3 regions of the Mesorhizobium sp. M0998 genome follow, and region 3 is predicted to be linked to each of the others. Evidence: predicted binding sites of a transcription regulator. Region 3 holds the regulator's gene; each other region holds the start of a gene.
What was found. The regulator LexA, encoded in region 3, represses DNA repair genes until DNA is damaged. The targets are predictions, from matches to a motif close to TGTTCNNNNTGTGTTCNG.
Positions count from the first base shown of each region.

Region 1: NKH59_RS15855 (helicase-related protein) is a predicted target of LexA. The motif match lies at 1,165-1,182, and genes of this name have one in related genera.
Region 2: parE (DNA topoisomerase IV subunit B) is a predicted target of LexA. The motif match lies at 1,439-1,456, and genes of this name have one in related genera.

Region 1 covers NZ_JAMYND010000014.1:113,754-117,013, reverse strand. The annotation lists gene phbB (acetoacetyl-CoA reductase) at 1-618, shown strand, start outside; gene NKH59_RS15855 (helicase-related protein) at 1,350-3,260, shown strand, end outside.
Region 2 covers NZ_JAMYND010000011.1:30,857-34,116, reverse strand. The annotation lists gene gcvP (aminomethyl-transferring glycine dehydrogenase) at 1-12, shown strand, start outside; gene NKH59_RS12780 (GGDEF domain-containing protein) at 85-1,254, opposite strand; gene parE (DNA topoisomerase IV subunit B) at 1,527-3,260, shown strand, end outside.
Region 3 covers NZ_JAMYND010000031.1:22,362-25,621, reverse strand. The annotation lists gene NKH59_RS24815 (ComEC/Rec2 family competence protein) at 1-1,218, shown strand, start outside; gene lexA (transcriptional repressor LexA) at 1,212-1,946, opposite strand; partial or broken gene kynU (kynureninase) at 2,394-3,260, shown strand, end outside.

The sequences.
Region 1 (3,260 bases), on a different contig from region 3:
GAAGAAGCGGCGGCAAAGTTCAAGGCCGCGACCGGCATCCCGGTCTATAAATGGTCCGTCGCCGACTACGAGGCCTGCGCCGCCGGCATCAAACAGATAGAGGCCGATCTCGGTCCCGTCTCGGTGCTGGTCAACAATGCCGGCATCACTCGCGACGCGATGTTCCATAAGATGACGCGCGAGCAATGGAAAGAGGTCCTCGACACCAACCTTTCCGGCGTCTTCAACATGACGCATCCATTGTGGGGCGGCATGCGCGACCGTAAGTTCGGTCGCATCATCACCATCTCCTCGATCAACGGCCAGAAAGGCCAGGTCGGCCAGGTCAATTATTCGGCCTCGAAGGCCGGCGATATCGGCTTCACCAAGGCACTGGCCCAGGAAGGCGCGCGCGCCGGCATCACCGTCAACGTCATTTGCCCCGGCTACATCGCCACCGAGATGGTCAAGGCAATGGACGAGAAGGTCCTCAACGAGCGCGTCATCCCGCACATCCCGGTCGGCCGTCTCGGCGAGCCGGAGGAGATCGCGCGCTGCGTCGTCTTCCTCGCTTCCGACGATGCCGGTTTCATCACCGGCTCGACCATATCAGCCAATGGCGGCCAGTACGTCGCCTGATCGTTTGTCTTTACGTTGAGACAGATCCGCGCTTGGACGAACGGGCCTGCAAAACGGCCCGTTTCTATAGCGGTCTTCCCGTTGCAAGATCTCGATGCAGCACGCTGCCCCAATCCGGCACGCAAAGGTTAACGGCAAACTCGCAGCTTGTGCAAAAGCCGCCCGGCAGCCTGTGGATTCTCGGTGGAAAAGCTGTTCACGACACAACATGTTGCGGTGAACAAACCAAGAAACTTCAGCTATCGCTGATTCGTCGCCGATTCGTTCCGGCTTTGAGCGGAACGTTAACGGCGAGAGCTGAAAACACCCGCGAAATGATTAAAACGCATTAGGAAACATCAATAATTTCATAATGTTGTGCGAAGCAGATTGGCCGGCCACGACCATTCGCCGGCAAAGGTTAACCGCAGTGCTCGCTTGGATGCCGCTTGCATAAATCGGGCCAGTTTCCGTGATTCAGCATGTGGTGAGGTACGCCGACAGAAAACCCAGATGTAGCCGTGAACAAACCCTGAATCAGCGCGAGTCAGTGATTCGTCGCTGATTCGTTCCAGACTCGTTCCAACTGTTAATCGGGAACAGATTTTCTGGCTTCGAACCAACCAATCGGCCTGCCCTCGGCATATTCCGCTTTCGCTTCGCGCCCGAAATCCCTATGTGTCGCCTGTCATACGCGGCCAATATGGGCGCGCTCCCGACAATGCGAGGCAGAGAGCCTTATTTCCAGGCCGATGAACATCCATCCGAAACACACTGAACCGCTGATCCTGTCGGGTCGAGACGTGACGGCCGTGCTCGGCCCGACCAACACCGGCAAGACCCATCTCGCCATCGAACGCATGGTGGCGCACGAAAGCGGCGTCATCGGCCTGCCGCTCAGGCTGCTTGCCCGCGAGGTCTATACGCGCGTCTGCGAGAAGGTCGGCGCCCATAAGGTGGCGCTCATCACCGGCGAGGAAAAGATCCAGCCGGCGGGCGCGAAATACTCGGTCTGCACCGTGGAAGCGATGCCGCGCGAGACCGACGCCGCCTTCGTTGCCATCGACGAGGTCCAGCTCGCCGGCGATCTCGAACGCGGACACATCTTTACCGATCGCATCCTGCATCTGCGCGGCCGGCAGGAGACGCTGCTGCTGGGCGCGGCCACCATGCATGGCATCCTGCAGCGCCTGCTGCGGGGCGTGTCGGTGGTGACCCGGCCACGCCTGTCGCACCTTGCCTATGCCGGCTCGAAGAAGCTGACCCGCCTGCCGCGGCGCACGGCGATCGTCGCCTTTTCGGCCGACGAGGTCTATGCCATCGCCGAGCTGATCCGCCGCCAGCAGGGCGGTGCCGCCGTCGTGCTCGGCGCACTCAGCCCGCGCACCCGCAACGCCCAGGTGGCGCTGTTCCAGTCGGGCGACGTCGACTACCTCGTCGCCACCGACGCCATCGGCATGGGCCTCAACCTCGACCTCGACCACGTCGCCTTCGCCCAGAACCGTAAATTCGACGGCTACCAGTACCGCAACCTGACGGCGGCCGAGCTCGGCCAGATTGCCGGCCGCGCCGGCCGGCATCTGCGCGACGGCACCTTCGGCGTCACCGGCCAGGTCGATCCGCTGGATGATGAACTGGTCAACAAGATCGAGGCGCATGATTTCGATCCGGTGAAAGTGCTGCAGTGGCGCACCGCGCATTTCGATTTCGCCAGCCTCGATGCGCTGAAGCGCTCGATCGAGACCAACGCCCCGGTCGAAGGCCTGACGCGCGCGCTGCCGGCCGTGGACGCGCAGGCGCTCGAGCATCTGTCGCGCGACGAGGACGTCCGGGCACTCACCACCGATGCCAGGCGCGTGGCGCTGCTTTGGGAAGCCTGCGCGCTGCCCGACTACAGGAAGATCGCGCCGGCCCAGCACGCCGACTTGATCGCCTCCATCTACATGGACCTTGCCAGGCATGGCCATGTCGACGAGAACTACATGGCCGAGCAGGTGCGCCGTGCCGACACAACCGAAGGCGACATCGACACGCTGTCGCACAGGATTGCCCAGATCCGCACATGGACCTTCGTTTCCAACCGGCCCGGCTGGCTGGCCGATCGGGCACACTGGCAGGAAAAGACGCGCGAAATCGAAGACAGATTGTCGGATGCGCTGCATGAGCGGTTGACGAAACGTTTTGTAGACCGCAGGACTTCCGTCCTCATGCGGCGCCTTAGAGAAAACACGATGCCTGAAGCCGAAATCAGCCCAACCGGAACCGTCCTCGTCGAAGGCCATCACGTCGGCGAGTTGCAAGGTTTCCGCTTCACCGCCGACCAGAGCGCCGGCGGCGAGGATGCCAAGGCGGTGCGGGCGGCGGCGCAGAAGGCGCTTGCCGCCGAGTTCGAGGCGCGGGCCGAGCGCTTCGGCGCCTCGGCCAATGGCGACATTGCGCTGGGTTCGGATGGCACGCTTCGCTGGATCGGCGCGCCGATCGGCACGCTGGTCGCCGGCGAAGACGCTTTGAAGCCGCGTCTGGTTCTGCTGGCCGACGAGCAACTCACCGGCCCGGCCCGCGACAAGGTTGCGGCGCGCGCCGAGCGCTTCGTCAATTTCCAGATCGAATCCCTGCTGAAGCCGCTGGTCGACCTCAAGAATGCCGAGCAGATCACCGGCATC
Region 2 (3,260 bases), on a different contig from region 3:
GCGGCGGAATAGATCATGATCCCGAAAAGTGGAATCCGGTTTTCGGACAAGATCACGGGTCTAACAAGCAGATAGAAACCTCAATCAGGCAGAACGCAAGGCCGGCCCGTCGGCCTTGCTCGCCCGGTCCCGAACGACGACGCGATTTCGCCCGGCGCGCTTTGCCGCATAGAGTGCTGCGTCGGCTTCGGCCAGCACATCGTCGAGACCGGTGCCGTTTGTTCCGCCAAAGCCGATGCCGCCGCTGACTGTGCTTCGCAACGGACCGAGTTGGGTGGCCACGACTTCCGTGCCGAAGGCGACGCTGATCTTGCTCGCAATGTCATAGGCCTTCTCTTCCGTCATCCGCGATATGACGAGCACGAATTCCTCGCCGCCCAAACGGAAGGCGTCGACGCCGGTCCGGGCGTATTTCCTGATGACGGCGGCAAAGCGGCACAGAACCTGGTCGCCGACCGGGTGACCGAATACGTCGTTCGTCCTCTTGAAATGGTCAAGGTCGAACATGGCAACGGACATGAACGGACCGAAGACCCGCTCGCCGTAGAGTGCCGTCAACGCCCGCCGATTCATCAGCCCGGTCAATGGATCGGTCATCGTCTCGGCCTTCAATTCGATCTGCGCCTGCAAATGGTGCAGGGAGAGCGTCAATGCGCCGAGCCCGGTCATGCAGGCGACGGCCACGACGGAATTCACCCGCTCGGCCCAATTGTCGGGCGCAACACCCAGCACCCATTGGCCCGTGACCAGCAGGACCGCGCCGCAAAGTCCGAACGACAGGGCACAGACGCCGCTCAGGAACGAGACGACCAGCAATATCCGGCGATCGTGACCACCCTCAATCCAGAACATCGCCCCGATGAGCGAGAGCAGCGCCGTTACCGTCGCGTAGGTGACAATAAAGCCGACACCATCAAACCCGAGATACGTCGCGCCCGCGCAAACGGCCATCGCAACCAAGGTCGGCAAGATGGCTCGCCTGTAGTCGCCTATGCCGAGGTATTGCATGGCCGACAGGCAGATGATCAGGAAGCCGAGGCTGAGCAGCGCAAGCACGATCTGGCAAAGCCAGGCGCTTGGATCCCTGGTGTAATGCCAGAACAACACCACATGTGCGACGAGCACGAGAATGCCACACGCCACCGTCAGCACAAAGCGTGCCTGTGGCGCGCTGAACCAGATGGCAAACATGGTGATGCTAAGGCACGTGCCCGACAGCGCCGCCGCGAGCAGGAGCGAACTGTAATCCAACATGCTTAAGCGACAGCCTCTTGAGGGTTCCGCTGCATTCTAGGTCAGCGACAGTCCGCAAATACCGCCTTTTAGCCAATCTTCCGGCGTAACCTTCGGACAGGGTTTACAAAACGTCGATGCTCCACCTTCGACCCCATTTCCGCCGCTTGGCTGTCGAATGGTTTTGCAGTAAGAGGCCCTATCCTCGAACGTAACAGGAACCTCCGTCGCCTGCCCGCCAAAAGCGTGGCAGTATCGGGTGGTGATTCGCAGCATCGGAATCCAGGACCGGCATGGACGACAATAACGATCTTTTCGCCAAATTGGACAAGCAGCCGCAACCGGCTCGCGCCGCCGCGCGCCCGGCCGACCCGCTGGTGCAGGCGGCGAAGCGGCCGGCGCCCCGCGACGCCAGCGAGAGCTATAGTGCCGCCGACATCGAAGTGCTGGAGGGGCTGGAACCGGTGCGACGGCGCCCGGGCATGTACATTGGCGGCACCGACGACAAGGCGATGCACCATCTGTTCGCCGAAGTCATCGACAATTCGATGGACGAGGCGGTCGCCGGCCATGCGACCTTCATCGATGTCGAGCTTTCCGCCGACGGATACCTGTCCGTAACCGACAACGGCCGCGGCATTCCGGTCGATCCGCACCCGAAATTCAAGAAGCCGGCGCTCGAACTCATCATGACGACGCTGCATTCAGGCGGCAAGTTCGACAGCAAGGTTTACGAGACGTCCGGCGGCCTGCACGGTGTCGGCGTTTCCGTGGTCAACGCGCTGTCCGACCATCTCGAGGTCGAGGTCGCGATTGGGCGCAAGCTCTATCGCCAGCGCTTCTCGCGAGGCGTTCCGGTGACCGGCCTGGAGCAGCTCGGCGAGGTGCACAACCGCCGCGGCACGAAGATCCGCTTCCATCCAGACGAGCAGATTTTCGGCAAGGGTGCTGCTTTCGAGCCGGCGCGGCTCTACCGCATGGCGCGGTCAAAGGCCTATCTGTTCGGCGGTGTCGAAATCCGCTGGACCTGCGATCCCTCGCTGATCAAGGAAAAGGACACGACGCCGGCCAAGGCAGAATTCCATTTTCCGGGCGGCCTCAAGGACTATCTGAAAGCCTCGCTCGGCGACGAATTCCAGGTGACCCGTGAAATGTTTGCCGGCAAGAGCGAGAAGCAGGGCGGTCACGGTTCGCTCGAATGGGCGGTGACCTGGTTCGGCGGCGACGGTTTTATCAATTCCTATTGCAACACCATCCCGACCGCGGAGGGCGGCACGCATGAGGCCGGCTTCCGCAACGTCCTGACGCGCGGCTTGCGCGCTTATGCCGACCTGGTCGGCAACAAGCGCGCCTCGATCGTCACTTCCGAGGATGTGATGATCTCGGCGGCAGGCATGCTGTCGGTGTTCATCCGCGAACCGGAATTCGTCGGCCAGACCAAGGACAGGCTCGCGACGATCGAGGCGATCCGCATCGTCGAAAGCGCTATCCGCGACCCGTTCGACCATTGGCTGGCCGACAATCCGCAGGAAGCTTCGAAACTGCTCGAATGGGTGATCGCGCGCGCCGACGAGCGGGTGCGCCGCCGCCAGGAAAAGGAAGTGTCGCGCAAAAGTGCGGTGCGCAAACTGCGGCTGCCCGGCAAGCTCGCCGACTGCACGCAGAATGCCGCCGCCGGTGCCGAGCTGTTCATCGTCGAGGGCGATTCGGCCGGCGGTTCGGCAAAGCAGGCGCGCGACCGCGCCAGCCAGGCGGTGCTGCCCCTGCGCGGCAAGATCCTCAACGTCGCCAGCGCCGGCAACGACAAGCTTGCCGCCAACCAGCAGATATCCGACCTCATCCAGGCGCTTGGCTGCGGCACGCGCTCGAGATATCGCGACGAGGACCTGCGTTACGACCGGGTCATCATCATGACCGATGCCGACGTCGACGGCGCCCATATCGCCTCGCTGCTGATCACCTTTTTCTACCAGGAGATGCCGAGCCTGGTCCGCGGCGGCCATCTCTATCTGGCGGTGCCGCCGCTT
Region 3 (3,260 bases):
CGGGCCGCGCTCACCATGCGCAACCTGGCGATCTCGGCCATCGCGGTCATCCTGGTGTCGCCGCACGAGGTGGTCGGTCCGAGTTTCCAGATGTCCTTCGCCGCGACGGCGGCCCTTGTCGGCGCCTATGCAGGCTGGTCCGATTACCGCGCCGGGAGGGCCACCACGCCGCCGCCGCGGAAGTCGCCGCTACGCCTTGCCACGCGAAAGGTCCTGCTGGGCATGTGCGGTCTGGCGATGACCTCGACCATTGCAGGGAGCGCCACGGCGCTTTTCGCCATATGGCATTTCCAGCGCGTGGCGCCGCTCAGCCTGTTCGCCAATCTGGCCATCATGCCCATCGTCTCACTGGTCGTCATGCCCTTCGCCGTTCTCAGCGCGCTGGCGATGCCGTTCGGTGCGGATGGCCCTTTCCTCTATGTCATGGGCAAGGGGCTGACGGCGATGATCGCCCTGTCCGGGTGGATCTCGGAGCGCTCGCCGATCGATGCGGTCGGGCTGATTTCGCTGAGATCCGTCCTTCTGGTGACGATCGCCCTCGTCATTGCCAGCATGGCGACGACGTGGTTGCGGCTGGCGGCACTTCCTTTTGCGCTCGCCGGCTTGCTGACGACAACGCAGACACGCATACCCGACGTATTGGTCTCGGAGGACGCACGGCTGGTCGTGCTGTCGATCGGCAGCGGTGAACTCGCGGTCAACCGGGCACGCCCGAATGAGTTCACCATCGACAACTGGAAACGCGCGCTCACATCAGAGGCTATCGTCGCGCCGGAAACACCTGGAAAGAACGACCCGCAATTCGACATTGCCGATCCGGCCGACCTACCGCCGGGCATGCCGTTCATTTGCACGGACGGCCTCTGCCTTGCCAGGCATCCATCCGGCGCGATCATCGCGCAAGCCAAGGACCGCGATACTGCGCGGCCAGCCTGCGCCTTTGCCAGCTTGATCGTCATCGACGACGCCACCGCCCATAACCCCTGCTACTACGACCGGCTGGTCCTCGTCGTCACCAAACGGCAACTGGCGCGCGCGGGAAGTGCCGCCGTCTATTTCGATCCACAAGCGGCAACACGCGCCGAGATCCGCTTCGCCGTCGAAAAATCATACCGGCCCTGGCACGTGCAGCGGAAATTTTCACGCGCGGCACGGGGCCTGCCGCCATACCGCCGGGCCGACAACCCCAAAGCCGGCGCCAAGGGCGGAGCTCAGTAGCGGCGGATCAGTCCGACGAGCTTGCCCTGCACCTTGACCCTGTCTGGTCCGAAGATGCGCGTCTCGTAGGCCGGATTGGCGGCTTCCAGGGCGATCGAGGCGCCCTTGCGGCGGAACCGCTTCAGCGTCGCTTCCTCCTCGTCGACCAGTGCCACCACGATCTCACCGGGGCTCGCCGTATCGGCATTGCGGATGATCACCGTGTCGCCGTCGAAAATGCCGGCCTCGATCATCGAATCGCCTTTGACCTCGAGCGCATAATGCTCGCCGCCCATGATCATATCCGGCGGCACCGAAATCGAATGCGTCTGGTGCTGGATGGCGTCGATCGGCACACCGGCAGCGATGCGGCCCATCACCGGGATCGAAACGGCGGCGACGACATCGTCGTCATTTCCGGCTGCGGGCACGCGCGACGATGTCGGCTTGCCTTGCCGAGGGGCGCCTTGCCCAAGACTGCCCTGGATGACACTCGGCGAGAACTTGCGTGCCGCATTGAGGCCGGGGGCGATCGAGTCAGGCAGGCGTAGCACTTCCAGCGCACGGGCCCGGTTGGGCAAACGGCGAATGAAGCCGCGCTCCTCCAGCGCCGTAATCAGCCGGTGGATTCCGGATTTGGAAGCCAGGTCGAGCGCTTCCTTCATCTCGTCGAATGAAGGCGGGATACCGCTTTCCTTCAACCTTTCGTGGATGAACATAAGCAGTTCGTGTTGTTTGCGTGTCAGCATAGCGACCCCCAACAGAATCAGAAAAACAAACCCAGAACAAACACTATCTGTTCCAGTTGTGTTCCGCAACTGTTTAAAGTTTAATGAATGCGTTAAGGCTCGGGAAACAAACGACGTCCCCTACCGGCGTACCGCATTTTCACCGCCGCAAGCCTCATCGCCTTGATTCTGCTTTCGTTTGCGCCCTTCTGGCCTCCTAGATGGCGGCACTGGCATCGGCCGTCGGTCGGCAAAAGGCACGGAATTGAACCCTTATCGACTGTGCGGTTTGGTCAATGCACCGTGAACGAAACGAACTCAAAACGCCAACCTCGGGTTAAGTCCCGGTTTCCACCGTCTGGTCAGGCTGCTTCTCGCCGGTGGAGCCTTGCTGCGCGCAACCAGGTAATGGAAGAACAGTCGATGCGTGTCCGGCGTTGCGTTGGATCTTGGGGGAGCAGACAAATCATGACAGGAATTCCCGATCTCGTGGCCATAAAGGCGATGGATGCCGCGGATCCGCTGCGCGCGATGCGCGACCGCTTTGTGTTGCCGCAAGGAGTGATCTATCTCGACGGCAATTCGCTAGGAGCTGCTTCACGTGCCGCTTTCGATGAACTGCACAAGGCCGCGACCGAAGAATGGTCGCATGATCTCATCCGCGCATGGAACACGGCCGGCTGGTTCAACATGCCGCTTGAACTTGGCGACCAGCTCGGGCGCCTGATCGGTGCCGCGGCCGGCCAGACGGTGGTCTGCGACACGACATCGGTCAACATCTACAAGCTGCTGCACGCCGCCATGGCCATGCGACCGGAGCGGCAGGTCATCGTCGCCGAGGGCGATAGTTTTCCGACGGACCTCTACATGGCCGAGGTGTGGTTTCGACGCGAAAAGATACGCTGCTGCGCCTCTCGGGAGTCGACGCGCCGACCATCGAAGAGCTGATCGACGAACGCACCGCCGTGGTGCTGGTCAACCACGTCAACTATAGGTCGGGCGAACTGCGCGACATGCCGGCGCTGACGCGCAGGGCTCAGGAAGCCGGGGCGATGATCGTCTGGGATCTCTGCCACACCGCCGGCGCGATGCCAGTCGAGCTCGACAAGGCAAACGCCGATTTTGCCGTTGGCTGCACCTACAAATATCTGAATGGCGGCCCCGGCGCGCCTGCCTTCATCTATGCGGCTGAGCGGCATCTTTCCGACATCCAGCAGCCGCTCACCGGCTGGTGGGGCCATGCACGGCCCTTCGCCTTCGAGCCAGGCTATGCGGCCGGCACCGGCATCCGCCGGTTTCTGTGCGGCACGCAGCCGGTCCTGTCGATGCGCACGC